Regions from separate parts of the Mesorhizobium sp. ORM8.1 genome, predicted to be linked through region 1. Evidence: predicted binding sites of a transcription regulator. Region 1 holds the regulator's gene; each other region holds the start of a gene.
The links. The regulator LexA, encoded in region 1, represses DNA repair genes until DNA is damaged. The targets are predictions, from matches to a motif close to TGTTCNNNNTGTGTTCNG.
Positions count from the first base shown of each region.

Region 2: a site for LexA is predicted at 2,465-2,482, ahead of recA (recombinase RecA). Genes of this name have one in related genera too.
Region 3: a site for LexA is predicted at 1,794-1,811, ahead of ACVDG8_RS05840 (ATP-dependent helicase). Genes of this name have one in related genera too.

Region 1 covers NZ_CM132600.1:7,340,462-7,345,669, forward strand. Annotated here, with positions in the region: partial or broken gene ACVDG8_RS36595 (ComEC/Rec2 family competence protein) at 1-1,778, shown strand, start outside; gene lexA (transcriptional repressor LexA) at 1,772-2,512, opposite strand; gene kynU (kynureninase) at 2,974-4,221, shown strand; gene ACVDG8_RS36610 (AMP-binding protein) at 4,232-5,208, opposite strand, start outside.
Region 2 covers NZ_CM132600.1:7,118,016-7,123,223, reverse strand. Annotated here, with positions in the region: gene alaS (alanine--tRNA ligase) at 1-813, opposite strand, end outside; gene recA (recombinase RecA) at 1,307-2,407, opposite strand; gene ACVDG8_RS35475 (carbohydrate kinase family protein) at 2,704-3,642, shown strand; partial or broken gene ACVDG8_RS35470 (pseudouridine-5'-phosphate glycosidase) at 3,693-4,609, shown strand; gene ACVDG8_RS35465 (TfoX/Sxy family protein) at 4,613-4,936, opposite strand; gene ACVDG8_RS35460 (GFA family protein) at 5,025-5,208, shown strand, end outside.
Region 3 covers NZ_CM132600.1:1,107,912-1,113,119, forward strand. Annotated here, with positions in the region: gene ACVDG8_RS05830 (hypothetical protein) at 1,064-1,237, opposite strand; gene ACVDG8_RS05835 (hypothetical protein) at 1,373-1,540, shown strand; gene ACVDG8_RS05840 (ATP-dependent helicase) at 1,826-3,907, shown strand; gene ACVDG8_RS05845 (hypothetical protein) at 4,145-4,444, shown strand; gene ACVDG8_RS05850 (DUF982 domain-containing protein) at 4,648-4,950, shown strand; gene ACVDG8_RS05855 (sterol desaturase family protein) at 5,006-5,208, opposite strand, start outside.

The DNA of each region.
Region 1 (5,208 bases):
GGATCGATCTTGACCGGCTACGCCAAGCTCTTGCCACCGACAGGGCCGGTGCGGCCGGACAGCTACGACTTTTCCTTCGACAGCTATTTTACCGGCATCGGCGGCAGCGGATTTTTCCTGGGCGATCCAAAATTGGTTTCAGCAACAGCCGAAGCGCCGTTTGGCGCCGGCATCGCCCTGGCCATCGAGAACGCGCGGGAAGGGATTGCCGACCACATCCGGAGCAATATCGGCGGCTCAGAAGGCGAGATCGCCGCCGCGTTGATTGTCGGCGTGCGCGCCGGCATTCCCGAAGAGATCAACGAGTCCATGCGGCGCACCGGCATCTATCACATCATCTCGATCTCGGGCCTGCACATGGCGCTGGTCGCCGGCACGATCATGGTGCTCTTGCGCGGCGCCTTCGCGCTGTTTCCGGATTTTTCGTCACGCCGGCCCGTCAAGAAATACGCCGCGGCAATAGCGCTGCTCTCGATCGCCGCATACCTCGTCATTTCCGGCATCGTGGTCGCGGCCGAGCGTAGCTTCATCATGCTGGCGGTGATGCTGGTTGCGGTGCTCTTCGACCGCGCGGCGCTGACCATGCGCAATCTGGCGATCTCGGCGATCGCCGTCATCCTGGTGTCGCCGCACGAGGTGGTCGGCCCGAGCTTCCAGATGTCGTTTGCCGCAACCGCGGCGCTCGTCGGCGTCTATGCCGGCTGGGCGGACTACCGCGCCGGCAAAATACGGGCGCCGCCGGCAAAGCTTTCATTCCTGGGTTTCTGGTCGAGAAAACTGGCTGTTGGTGTCGGCGGCGCGGCGATGACATCGCTGATCGCCGGCAGTGCGACGGTGTTGTTTGCCATCTGGCACTTCCAGCGCGTATCGCCGCTCAGCGTGGTTGCGAACCTCGCGGTCATGCCGATCGTCTCGCTGATCGTGATGCCGTTTGCGGTGCTCAGCGCATTGGCCATGCCCTTCGGTCTCGACGGTCCATTCCTCTATGTGATGGGCAAGGGCCTGACGGCGATGGTGGCGATTTCGGCGTGGCTTTCCGAGCGCTCGCCGGTCGACGCCGTCGGCTTGATCTCGATCCAGTCGGTGCTGTTGGCGACCATCGCGCTTGTCATCGCCACCATGGCGACCACCTGGCTCAGGTTCGCGGCCGTGCCTTTCGCGCTCGCCGCCTTGTTGGCGATTCCGCACGTCCGCACGCCTGACCTTCTCATTTCGGAGGACGCGCATCTGGTAGCGATGCCGATCGGTGGCGGCGAGCTTGCCATCAACCGTGAACGCTCCAACGAATTCACCACCGACAATTGGAAGCGAGCACTGCAGGCCGGGGCAATCGTGCCGCCGGAGATGTTCGCCAAAGGCGCGTTGGACGTCGCCGATCCAGTCGATTTGCCACCGGGCTCGCCCTTCTACTGCACTGGCGACCTGTGCATCGGCAGGCATCCGTCCGGCGCGATCGTGGCGCTCGCCGAGACACGCGACAGCGCCCGCCCAGCCTGCGGCTTCGCCGACCTTATCGTCATCAACGACGCCACCGCCTACAATCCTTGCTGGGATCCGCGCATTCTCGTCGTCACCAAGCGACAGCTCGCGCGTGACGGCAGCGCGGCCGTCTTCTTCGACACGCAGTCGGCAACGGCGCGGCCAGTCATTCGCTACGCCGTCGAGCAGCCGTACCGGCCCTGGCACGAGCAGCGGAAATACACCCGCGAGGCGAGGGGCTACCGCCGTACAAAAAGCCGGAGAGGACGGATGCGAAGCCCGCCCAACCGGCTCAGTAGCGCCTGATCAGTCCGACCAGCTTGCCCTGCACCTTGACGCGGTCAGGCCCGAAGATGCGCGTCTCATAGGCCGGGTTGGCGGCTTCGAGCGCGATCGAGGCGCCTTTGCGGCGGAAGCGCTTGAGCGTCGCTTCCTCGTCGTCGACCAGCGCCACCACGATCTCGCCCGGGCTCGCCGTATCGGCGTTGCGGATGATGACGGTGTCGCCATCGAAGATGCCGGCCTCGATCATCGAATCGCCCTTGACCTCGAGCGCGTAATGCTCGCCGCCCATGATCATGTCCGGCGGCACCGAGATCGAATGCGTCCGGTGCTGGATGGCGTCGATCGGTACACCGGCGGCGATACGGCCCATCACAGGGATCGACACGGCCGAGATCGCATCGTCGTCATTGCTGGGCGACGGCGCGCGCGACGATGCAGCAGGCTTGATCTGCCGGCCGAGATTGCCTTGACCCTGGCCACCCTGGATGACGCTTGGCGAAAACTTCCTCGCGGCATTGAGGCCGGGCGCGATCGAATCGGGCAGCCGCAGCACTTCAAGCGCGCGCGCCCGGTTGGGCAGCCGGCGAATGAAGCCGCGTTCTTCCAGCGCCGTGATCAGCCGATGGATGCCGGACTTCGATGCAAGGTCGAGCGCTTCCTTCATTTCGTCGAAGGACGGAGGAATGCCGCTCTCCTTCAGACGTTCGTGGATGAACATCAGGAGTTCATGTTGTTTGCGCGTCAGCATCGGCGACCCCCACGGGTTCTGAAACCAGAATCAGAAAAACAAACCCAGAACAAACACTATCTGTTCCAGTTGTGTTCCGCAACCGTTTAAAGTTTAGTGAATTTGTTAGGACAGTCGAAACCATGTTGCGCCCGCTTGGGCGCCGCCGCGACGGCCGGCTGAGCCTTAGGTCTTGATTCCGTTCCATTTTACAACCCCATCGTTCATAAGAGATAGGGCATCAGCATCGCGGATGCGCAGGGCGGGATGAGCTCTGCACCCCAGTTTACATGCGGCACCGTGAACGAAACGAACTCAAAATGCCAACTTTGGCAATGCTGCGGTCTATCGCTGGCATCGATGGACCAGCGGACAAGGACAAAAGGGTCTTGCCGGATCGTGGACGGCGGTGAGACAAACCGCGCATGGCTGGCCGGCGGCGTCATGCGCTGCGTCGGGTCCAAACGGGAGGCGATTGCACTATGACGGGAATTCCTGATCTGGCGTCTGTCGAGGCGATGGACGCCGCCGATCCGTTGCGCGCCATGCGCGATCGCTTCGTGCTGCCGGAGGGGGTCATTTATCTCGACGGCAATTCGCTGGGCGCTGCTTCACCCGATGTCTTCACCGAGATCGAGAACGCCGCCAGGCGTGAATGGGCGCAGGATCTGATCCGCGCCTGGAACACCGCCGGCTGGTTCGACATGCCGGTCGAATTGGGCGACCAGCTCGGGCGCTTGATCGGCGCGGCACCTGGCCAGACCGTCGTCTGCGATACGACTTCGATCAACATCTACAAGGTTTTGCATGCAGCGCTGGCGATGCGGCCTGAACGGTCGGTCATTGTTGCCGAGGGCGACAGCTTTCCAACCGACCTCTACATGGCGGAAGGCGCGGCCTCGACACGCCCCGGCACGGTGCTGCGGCTGGAAGGCGTCGACGCCCCGACGATCGAGGAACTGATCGACAGCCAAGTTGCGGTCATCCTGGTCAACCACGTCAACTACAAGTCCGGACGGTTGCGCGACATGGCGGCCCTGACGCGCAAGGCCCACCAGGCTGGTGCGTTGATCGTCTGGGATCTCTGTCACACCGCCGGTGCGCTGCCGGTGGACCTCGATGGCTCGAATGCCGATTTCGCCATCGGCTGCACGTACAAATACCTCAATGGCGGGCCGGGCGCGCCGGCCTTCATCTATGCCGCGAACCGTCACCATCGCGAGGTCCATCAACCGCTCAACGGCTGGTGGGGTCATGCAAGGCCTTTCGCGTTCGAGCAGGGCTATGCCGCCGGTACGGGCATCCGCCGGTTCCTGTGCGGAACGCAGCCGGTGCTGTCGATGCGGGCGCTGAAAGGCGCGCTCAATCTCTGGGACGAGGTCGACATGAACGCCGTGCGCGATAAGAGCGTCGCATTGACGGATCTGTTCATCCGGTTGGTCGAAGCCAAATGCGGCGCCTACGGCCTCGAGCTGGAAAGCCCGCGCGACGGCGCCCAACGCGGCAGCCAGGTTTCGTTCGCCCATCCGCATGGCTACCAGGTCATGCGCGCCTTGATCGAACGTGGCGTGATCGGCGATTTCCGCGCGCCGTCCACCATTCGCTTCGGCTTCACGCCGCTCTATGTCGGCTATCGCGATGTCTGGGACGCGGTCGAGGTGCTGGAAGACATCCTGGGCACCGGCGCCTGGCAGGACGCGCGCTTTGCGGTGAAAACCGCCGTCACCTGAAGCGGTCCGCTCAACGAGCCTTCTCGGAGCGCAGGCGAAAACGCTGGATCTTGCCGGTCTGGGTCTTGGGCAAGGCCGCGATGAACTTGACGGAGCGCGGGTATTTGTATGGCGCGATCGTTGCCTTGACATGATCCTGCAGGCGTTTGACGGTCGCGGCGTCCGGCGCCACGCCGGTTGCCAGCACGACATGCGCCTCGACAATCTGGCCGCGTTCGGCGTCCTCGGCGCCGATGACGGCGCATTCCGTGACGTCGGGGTGCGACAGAAGTGCTGCTTCGACCTCGGGTCCGGCAATGTTGTAGCCGGCGCTGACGATCATGTCGTCGGAGCGGGCGGCGAAGTGGAAGAAGCCGTCCTCGTCGTGGACGAAGGTGTCGCCGGTCAGGTTCCAGCCGTCGCGGACATAGTCTGCCTGGCGGCTATCGGCCATATAGCGGCAGCCTGTCGGGCCACGCACCGCGAGCCTGCCAATCGTGCCGCGCGGCAATTCGCGCATCGCGTCGTCTACGATGCGCGCCTCATAGCCGCCCACCGGCTTGCCGGTCGAAGCCGGCTTCCTATCGTCGAAGCGGTTGGAGATGAAAATGTGCAACATCTCGGTCGCCCCGATGCCGTCGAGGATCGGCTTGCCGGTCTTGCGCGTCCATTCTTCGAAGACAGGAGCGGGCAGCGTCTCGCCAGCCGAAACCGCGACGCGCAGCGACGACAAATCGGCTCCTTCGTCCATGGCTTTCAACATGGCGCGGTAGGCGGTCGGTGCGGTGAAGGAGATGGTTGCCCTGTAGGTCTCGATGATGTGGATCATGTTGGGCGGCGTCGCCTGCTCCAGCAGCGTCGCCGCCGCGCCGAAGCGCAGCGGGAAAATGGCGAGCCCGCCGAGGCCAAAGGTGAAGGCCAGCGGCGGCGAACCGACAAATATGTCGTCGGGCGTCACCTGGAGAACCTCGCGGGCATAGGCGTCGGCGATGATCAACAGGTCGCGAT
Region 2 (5,208 bases), 220 kb from region 1:
CGCGACATTCTCCGCATCCGGGCCATGGCCGAGCGCTGACGAGGCGGCGTCGATCAGGTGGCGGAACAAGTCGGTCTCAAAGACGCTTTCCACGCCTTGCATGATGGACGCCATGCGCTCCAGGCCCATGCCGGTGTCGATCGAGGGACGCGGCAGATCGATGCGCTCTTCCTTCGTCACCTGCTCATACTGCATGAACACCAGGTTCCAGAATTCCAGGAACCGGTCGCCATCCTCTTCCGGGCTGCCGGGCGGGCCGCCCCAGATGTGCTCGCCGCGATCGATGAAGATCTCCGAGCACGGGCCGCACGGGCCGGTATCGCCCATCGCCCAGAAATTGTCCGAGGTCGCGATGCGGATTATGCGGTCTTCCGAAAAGCCGGCGATCTTCTTCCAGAACCCCGCCGCCTCGTCGTCGGTGTGGTAGACGGTGACCAGCAGCTTGTCCTTGTTCAGCCCGAACTCCCTGGTGATCAGGTTCCAGGCAAGCTCGATGGCGCGTTCCTTGAAGTAATCGCCGAACGAGAAATTGCCGAGCATCTCGAAGAAGGTGAGATGGCGCGCGGTGTAGCCGACATTGTCGAGGTCATTGTGCTTGCCGCCGGCGCGCACGCTCTTCTGCGCCGTCGAGGCACGCGAATAGGGACGCTTCTCCAGGCCGGTGAAGACGTTCTTGAACTGTACCATGCCGGCATTGGTGAACATCAATGTCGGATCGTTGCGCGGCACCAGCGGGCTCGAGGCGACGATCTCGTGCCCTTCCTTGCGGAAGTAGTCGAGGAATGTCGACCGGATCTCGTTCACGCCAACCATTGCATACTGCCTTTTCACGAAAACCGCCGGCACGGCCGGCGGCAATGGGTTTTGTGTCTAAAGCAATTCCAGGAAAAGTGCGAAGCGGTTAAGTTCGGCGACTTCGCCGTAACCCTCCGTCCGGAATTGCGTCGAAACAAAGAGATGGATTGGCCTTTTAGCGATAGGCCTTGGCCCTGTCCAGAAACACGGGACTAAGCATGTCGCCCAAAACTGCGCAGCGGTTTTGGGGAAACGATATGCGCAAAAACAAAGCCTGCGCGTCGCCTGAATCCGTTTCAGCGCGACGCGCTTTAAGCCAAGCCAGAGAGCCCCGCGCTCGAATTCCGGCGCTTAAAACGCAAACCGCCGGCACGAGGGCCGGCGGTTCAGGAACGCGGTACTACAGAACTCAATTACATAAGCATATGCCGATATGCCAGGATTGTGGCCGAACTCCGGCCAAGCCAGCTAACTGTCGGCATTATTCCGGACATTGCTGGGGTCCAGCATCTTACACGGCGCCGGCTTCGTCCTCGAAACCGTCATCGCCATTGCCCTCGGATCTGTCATTTTCGAGGAATTTCTCGGCGATCAGACCGGCATTCTGGCGCAACGCCAGCTCGACCTCGCGCGCGGTGTCGGGATTGTCGCGCAGGAACAGCTTTGCGTTCTCGCGGCCCTGGCCGAGGCGTTGCGAATTGTAGGAGAACCAGGCGCCCGACTTCTCGATGACGCCGGCCTTGACGCCGAGATCGACCAATTCGCCGGTCTTCGACACGCCCTCGCCATACATGATGTCGAACTCGACCACCTTGAAGGGCGGGGCCAGCTTGTTCTTGACCACCTTGACGCGGGTCTGGTTGCCGACGACCTCGTCGCGGTCCTTGACCGAGCCGATGCGGCGGATGTCGAGGCGCACCGAGGCGTAGAATTTCAGCGCATTGCCGCCGGTGGTGGTTTCCGGCGAGCCGAACATGACGCCGATCTTCATGCGGATCTGGTTGATGAAGATGACCATGGTGTTGGAGCGCGAGATCGAGGCGGTCAGCTTGCGCAGCGCCTGGCTCATCAGGCGGGCCTGCAGACCCGGCAGCGAATCGCCCATCTCGCCTTCGATTTCGGCGCGCGGCGTCAGTGCCGCGACCGAATCGACCACCAGCACGTCGATGGCGCCGGAGCGCACCAGCGTATCACAGATTTCCAGCGCCTGCTCGCCGGTATCGGGCTGCGAGATCAGGAGGTTCTCCAGATCGACGCCGAGCTTGCGGGCATAGACCGGATCGAGCGCGTGTTCGGCATCGACGAAGGCGCAGATGCCGCCCTTTTTCTGGGCTTCCGCCACCGTGTGCAGCGCCAGCGTCGTCTTGCCCGAGCTTTCCGGCCCGTAGATTTCGACGATGCGGCCGCGCGGCAGGCCGCCGACGCCGAGCGCGATGTCGAGGCCAAGCGATCCCGTTGGCACGGTTTCGATCTCGACTACCTGCTCGTTGGCGCCGAGCCGCATGATCGAGCCCTTGCCGAAGGCGCGCTCGATTTGCGACAGCGCCGCATCCAGAGCCTTTGATTTGTCCACTGCCTTGTCCTCTACAAGCCGCAAAGAATTCTGAGCCATGATACATCACCCCTTGGTCGTCAATGAAGGCCGGACAATCCGTAATCCTTATTAGTTTGTACCTTTTTTGTTCTCATTTGGCAAGTGGCAACAAACATTTGAAAAACAATCAATATCTGGATTTGTTCTATTTTTGTCTCACCAGGGTTAGTCGCGGCCGCGGCGACTGGTCCAGAAGCGACGCAAGCCCCCGGCCCCGAATCGCTGCCGATCGCGAAGCCCTGCGCGAACATTGCGAGGCGGTGAGCGGAAATCTAGTGTGCGCGACCGAACGATCAACAAGGTAATCCCACCGCATGCCGACATCCCCGACAATCCTGGCGCTGGGCGGCGCCCACATCGACCGCCGCGGCCAGGTCTCGGGCGCCTATGTGCCCGCCGCCTCCAATCCGGGCGTCATGCGCGAGGATGTCGGCGGGGTTGTCTTCAACGCGTTGCGCAGCGTGGTGAAGCGCGGCGTGTCGGCATCGCTGATGTCCGTGCGCGGCGGCGACGCGGCGGCAGACACAGTTGCCTCGGCCATCGACGATGCCGGGATAACCGACCTCTCGGTGGTGTTCCTCGACCGCGTCACGCCGAGCTATACTGCCTTGATCGACGCAGAGGGCGAGCTGATCGTCGGCCTGGCCGACATGGCGCTCTACGATCTCGCTTTTCCCAAGCAGATAAGACGCGCCAAGGTGCGCGAGGCGATCGGCGCCGCCGACGCCATTTTGTGCGACGCCAATTTGCCGACGGCGGCGCTGGAGCGGCTGACGGCGCTGGCCGGCGACCGTCCGGTCTTTGCCATCGCCGTCTCGCCGGCCAAGGTCGTCCGCCTGGCGCCGCTGCTTGGCGCGCTGTCGCTGCTCTTCATGAACCGCCGCGAAGTGGCAGCACTTGCCGGCGCCGATCTGTCGGACGGGGACGCCGTCGGCAGACTGAGGCAGGCCGGCCTCGGCGCCGGCGTGATCACGGCCGGCAGCGCCCCGGTGCTGGGCTTCGACGACAGCGGCATGTTCGAAATCGATCCGCCCGCGCCACGCCGGATTGCCGACGTCACCGGCGCCGGCGATGCGTTGACCGGCGCCACGGTCGCCGCGATGCTGCGCGGACTGCCCTTGCGCTCCGCCCTGCGCGAGGGCCTCGCCGCGGCAATGCTTGCCATCGAGGGCGTCGAGGCCGTGCCGGCCTTCACGGTGGCGAGCTTCGCGCAGGCGCTCGCCCTTGTGCCGCAGGCGCGGGAAGTGGCATAGGGCCAAAGAATCATCTTGCCGGAGCTCAATTCTCCGGATCGGAGACAGACATGACACCGCAAACCGCCAGCCCGTTCATCGACATCCATCCGCCGGTCGCCGAAGCGCTCCGCGCCGGCAAGCCGGTGGTGGCGCTCGAAAGCACCATCATCACCCACGGCATGCCCTATCCCGACAATGGCGCGATGGCGGCCAAGGTCGAGCAGATCATCGTCGACGGTGGCGCCGTGCCGGCGACGATCGCCGTGGTCAACGGCCGCATCAAGATCGGGCTTTCCGATGGCGAGCGCGAATCGCTGGCCATGACCGGCGACGCCATGAAGCTGTCGCGCGCCGATCTCGGCTTTGCGGTGGCGCAAGGCCGTACCGGCGGCACCACAGTCGCCGCCACGATGATCGCCGCGCATATGGTCGGGATAACGGTCTTCGCCACCGGCGGCATCGGCGGCGTCCACAAGGGCGCGGAAAAGAGCTTCGACATCTCGGCCGACCTGGATGAGTTGGCGCGCACCCCTGTCATCGTCGTCTCGGCCGGCGCCAAGGCGATCCTCGACATCGAAAAGACGCTTGAAGTGCTGGAGACGCGCGGCGTGCCCGTGGTCGGCCACGCCTGCGAGACCATGCCGGCCTTCTGGTCGCGGCAATCGCGCTTCCGCGCCCCCTCACCCTGCACAAGGCGGAAGAAATCGCGCGGTTCTACGAGACTCGGTCCGCGCTGGGCCTGGGCGGTGGCATCCTGATCGCCAATCCGGTGCCGCAGAATGACGAAATCCCAGCCGACGAGATGGCCGGCTACATCGAGGCCGCGCAGAAGGCCGCGGAAGCGCAGAACGTCACTGGCAAGGCGGTGACGCCGTTCCTGCTGGGAAAAATCCTGGAACTGACCGGCGGCCGCAGCCTCAAGACCAACATCGCGCTGGTCGAGAACAATGCGCGGCTGGCGGCCGAGATTGCCAAGGCGCTGTAGGCCTCACTTCCCCGCCCTTCGTCCGGCCTCATGCGCGCGGCGCGCCCAGACATTCATCTCGTCGGGATCGTCAAGCGCGCTGTCGGGAATGCTCCAATACGGCATCGCGACCTGCTTGCCATGCCGTGAGCCGGTATAGGTCCACTGCTTGCAGCCGGCGGCCTCGAAGTCCGGCGCGCTCTGCTCGTCGGCCTTGAGCAGCAACTCGCCGCGCAGCACGATGGCCACGATCACGCCGTCGAAATAGATGCCCTTGCCGCCGAACAGCCTGCGGATGCTGACCGAGCCTAGCCCCTCGAACAATTCGGCGATGCGTTCATTGTCCATGGCGCTATCATGTCACCGGCTTCCGGTCTTGTCATGGCCGCAACCAAAAGCATGCTGACAAGTTGAAATCTGGAAACGGAGTACCTTCATGCCTGTCCTGCTCAAAGGCTCCTGCCGCTGCGGCGCCGTCCGCTTCGAGGTGGAAAGCCACACGCCGGTGCCGTTCATGCTCTGCTACTGCTCGATCTGCCGCAAGCAGCAGGGCGGTGGCGGTTTTGCCATCAATCTCGGCGCCGACTACGAAACCATGAACATCAGGGGCAAGCGCAGCC
Region 3 (5,208 bases), 1.2 Mb from region 1:
TCGGCATACCTTGCCCTAGGGACTGCCGATTCAGCCAATGCTAGGGGGTGAAAATAGTATAAGCCACCACCACCAGCGCTAGACCGACTTCACCTGAGTGATACCGACGAGACATTCTATCCCCGCGGGAACCTAACTACTCTACCTGCCGTCCACCGCCGAACCAAAGCTGGGTCAATACAAGGCGGTGGATTCTTTCATGGATTACTCGTTTCAAGCCACAGTAGATGAACGTAACCACGCAACCATCACCCACCCCAAGCTTATGCGGTGATAATATTAGGAACTTCTTACTAAACGTTCCCAATTACTGTATAATGGCGTCTTTGTTTCGAAACGCAATAGTCATATTCCGATGTCTGGTGAAACATTCTGCCTGTTTTTTTATAGTTTTTTAGACTTGTTTTCGCCAACCACGTCGAATACCATCCGACGCACTCTGATCCGGTGGACCGTGGCCGCGTTGGAGCCAACGCAGATCCAATTGAACTTCGCAAATTAAACTTGGAAGTCGCTGGGCCCACCTCACGGCTATGGCGCGATACCCCTGCTCTCGCCTACCAGCGCTCGCGCCCATCTTCCTCGATGCCTCTGGTCTCCGTATCCGGCCGTCGGCGGAAGCGTAAGCGATCGTCCCGCGATTTTGCCTTGCCGCATCGGTCGCCACTATCGCGATGAGCGTCCGGTCGCTCAGTCGATCCTGATAGTTGTAGGCGATCGTCCACAGGATCAGTGCTGCGAGGACGACGGCGGCCAGGGCAAGAGTGCTTTTCAAAATGCCGTTCATCGGTGTTGCGAACCACGTTCCGCCACTTGTGGAAAAAAACCGCGGGAGAAAGTGTGAAAAGAGGCAAACACCAGCAGATTTTCGGGATTTTGCCTCGGTTTTGGATCGTCCACATGTGTAGCCGGCTAGCGCGATCGCACCATGACGTGAAGCCGAGACTCAGCTATCTTGGCTTGTGCGGCGGGCCTGATTTCCCGCTTGGCCGGCGCTATCGAGCTTCCTCCCAAGCAGCGCCGGCCTTCTTCTGTGTGGCGCGGCCCGCGCCAACATCTCACCTTATTGCTTTGCCGGCGTGCCCGGCTGATCGCCGCTGGTGGCAGAATTCGGCACCGGGTTCTTGTCGGCCTGGTTGATCGTGTCGCCCGGCGCCTTGGTCGGCGGCGTGCTGTTGTCGCAGGCGGCGAGCACGAGCCCTGCCGCAAGAGCCAGCAGCACAGGAAGCTTCGTCATGACAACCTCCTCTCGTTCGCCCCTTTCCTCGAGGGCAAACGAAGCGGCGGCGGTTTGGTTGCGAGAAACGGCTGGAACCAATCGCCCGGGCTGCGGTTGACCTGCCAACCGAACCAACTGCTTCAGGAGATCACCATGATACGGCTGCTGCTGATAGGCCTGTTTGCCTACGCCGCCTATCGCGTCACGATGCGGATCGTCGAGGAAGTGCCGGGTGACGTCGCGCCGCTGGAGATGCCCGGCGACGAGAGGCGAGCGCTGCGGCGGCAATCGGCGAGGATGGGGGTCGAGCCGAGGAGGTAGACGTTAGCCGATCTTCCCCTCGTGGGAAATGGCCGGCAGGATAGAGAGGGGCGCGAAAGATCTCGGCCTTGCCACTTTTAGTCTGGACCAAGCCTGTTGACTCCATCGATCGCGATACGCTTGGCCATTGACCCTATGCCGGCGGGACAGCGCCCCTCTCTGCCCTGCCGGGCATCTCCCCCACGAGGGGGAGATTGGCTGTCGTATCGGGTTTCGCGAATCGCCGGTGCAAGGAGACCGGCTTTATCCCGTTGCGAACAAAGCGGAAACGATGCTTGATGGGCGATGAACCTTGCCGCCCGTGATTCGTCCTTTGAAGCACCCGCTTACCTTATCCGGCTGAACGACGAGCAGCGGCTGGCGGTGATGCATGGCGACGGCAAGGTGGCGGCGCCTCTGCTGGTGATCGCCGGCGCCGGCTCCGGCAAGACCAACACGCTGGCGCATCGCGTGGCGCATCTGATCGTCAAGGGCGCCGATCCGCGCCGCATCCTGTTGATGACCTTCTCGCGCCGCGCGGCGTCCGAGATGGCCAAGCGCGTCGAGCGCATCGCCGGCGAGGTGTTGGGCCGCGACGCCGCCATCATCGCCGATGCGCTGGCCTGGGCCGGCACGTTCCATGGCATCGGCGCCCGGCTGTTGCGCGACTATGCCGAGCAGATCGGCCTCGCTGCGGCCTTCACCATCCACGACCGCGAGGATTCGGCCGACCTGATGAACCTTGCCCGGCACGAGCTGGGGTTTTCCAGGACCGAAAGCCGCTTCCCGACAAAGGGCACCTGCCTGCAGATCTATTCGCGCGCGGTGAACGCGCAGGCGCCATTGGGCGAAGTGCTGGGCGCCGCCTTCCCCTGGTGCGCGGCCTGGGCGGAGCAGCTCAAGGCGCTGTTCGCGGCCTATGTCGAGGCCAAGCAGGCGCAGAACGTGCTCGATTACGACGACCTCCTGCTCTACTGGGCGCAGATGGCGGCGGAGCCGGAGATCGCGGCGCATCTTTCCTCGCGCTTCGACCATGTGCTTGTCGACGAATACCAGGACACCAACCGGCTGCAGGCCTCGATCCTGCTGGCGCTGAAACCGGACGGCGCGGGCCTGACCGTGGTCGGCGACGACGCGCAGTCGATCTATTCCTTCCGCGCCGCGGAAGTTCGCAACATCCTCGATTTCCCAAAGCAGTTCGCGCAAGGCGCCGAGATCGTCATGCTGGAGCGCAATTACCGCTCGACCGAGACGATCCTGGCCGCCGCCAACAAGGTGATCGGCGAGGCCAGCGAGCGTTTCACCAAGAACCTCTGGACCGAGCGCCGGTCGTCGCACAAGCCGCAGCTGGTCAGCGTGCGCGACGAGGGCGAACAGGCCAACTACGTCTGCCAGGCGATCCTTGCCGAGCGCGAGGCCGGCACGGCGCTGAAGGCGCAGGCGGTGCTGTTCCGCACCTCCAGCCACAGCGGCCCGCTGGAAGTGGAGCTGACGCGCCGCAACATACCGTTCGTCAAATTCGGCGGCCTGAAATTCCTCGACGCCGCGCATGTCAAGGACATGCTGGCGATGCTGCGCTTCGCCGAGAATCCGCGCGACCGCGTCGCCGGTTTTCGCGTCCTGCAATTGATGCCGGGGATCGGCCCTTCGGCCGCCTCGCAGATCGTCGAGGCGATGGCGACGTCGCTGGACGAGACGCTGGGCCTTGCCCGCTTCCGGCCGCCGCAGCGCGCGGCTGGGGACTGGCCGGTGTTCCTCGACATCTACAGCGGGCTGCGCACCGGCCCCAAATGGCCGGCCGACCTGGAGCGGATCAGGCTGTGGTACGAGCCGCATATGGAGCGCATCCATGAGGACGCGATCACGCGGCGCGCCGACCTCTTGCAGCTCGAGCAGATCGCGGCCGGCTATCCGTCACGCGAACGTTTCCTGACCGAGCTGACGCTCGATCCGCCGGACGCCACCAGCGACCAGGCCGGACCGCCGCATCGCGACGAGGACTATCTCATCCTGTCGACCATCCATTCGGCCAAGGGCCAGGAATGGAAGAACGTGTTTGTGCTCAACACCGTCGACGGCTGCATTCCGGCCGATCTCGGCGTCGGCACCAAGGAAGATATCGAGGAAGAGCGCCGGCTGCTCTATGTAGCGATGACGCGGGCCAAGGACAGCCTGCATCTGGTGGTGCCGCAGCGCTTTTATCCGCACAACCAGCCGGCGCGCGGCGACCGCCATGTCTATGCTTCGCGCACCCGCTTCATCCCCGCTTCGATGCTTTCGGCCTTCGAGCAGTCGTCCTGGGCAAGTGCGGCCCTCAAGGACGACCCGCGCCAGAGGCCGGGGGTCAAGGTCGATCTCGGCGCGCGCATGCGCGGCATGTGGAAATAAGTCGCCAATCAACAATCACGGCCGCGCCGAAGCTGGGCAACGCGCTGTATTTGTTCGGACTTTCAGTCCCGCCGGCAAACACTTGCGATCGTCCCGGTAACCATTCCCGAGAATGCGGCCAGTCATTTTTCCAAAAGACGCCATGGAACCTTCCACGGCGCGAAAGCTTTTCCCGTCAGAACTTTATTCCCGTAAGAACTTTTTTGTTAGCTGGTTCCAGTCAGAGGAGTGGGATTTATGAAGACCCTTATGCTCGCAGCCATTGCGGCTGCAATGTCCATTTCGGCTCTCCCGGCGATGTCCGTGCCGTCGAAGGCGGCAAGCCTGGTGATCACCACGGACAACGACAATATGCGCCATGATGAACGCTACTGGCGCCACCACCATCGAGACCGCGACCACTGGCGCGACCGCGACCGCTGGCGGGACCGCGACCGCTGGCACGATCGCAGATGCCGCATACAGATCGAGAAGCGTTGGCATCACGGGCGCCCGGTGATCCGCGAGGTCAAGGTCTGCAGGGGCAATGACTGGTAGGTTTGCGAACTGACGTTTCGGATCGAGCCGTTGCCGGCACAGGCAGCGGCCCGACCCCTTGTTGTGCGATGGCCAGGCGGGCCTCTGCCTGAGAAAAGTCGACATGTGCGGAACCTCTCGGCGCACGATGCGTTGTCAGCGCGTCCCACCAGACCGCAGGATGACAGCCCCGCCATCCCGCGCAGCCAATTGACGAGGTCCGAATGTACGACAGGATGTTCTTCACTCCGGTCGCCGTCAGCGTCGGCGCTGGCCACAAGCGCATGATTGCCTCGCTGTCCGACATGCACGACTTGTTGACCGAATTCCCGCCGTCGCGCCGGCGCCTCAGCTACGGCGCCGCTGTAAAGGCCTGCGAGGCCGCGCGTGCGGGTGAAATCTCCGCTGAAGCGGCACGCGATGCGCTGATCACCTTCGCGGTGACGGCAGGCGTGCTGTGGCCCGCCGAGCAGCCGATCATTTCGGTGAAGCCGGTGGCACGCGGTTATGGCGGTTTTGCCGCCTGAGCGTGAGTCTCGGCAGATGCGCTGCAGAGCCCGCCGACGTTCGGCGGGTTTTATGCTATTCCGCCTTGGCGGCGGCCGGCGCTGCCTCGGCGATGGGCGCGGCCGGCTCGGTATCGGCGACAAACGGATAGATGAGCTGCTGGTGGTAGAGCTGCGGCACCGGCTCGTCGACGCCGTATTTCTTCGGCATGTGCTCCGGCATGAACAAGGTGCCGCCGATCAGGTCGATGAACGGCAGCTGTGCCGCGAAATTCTTGT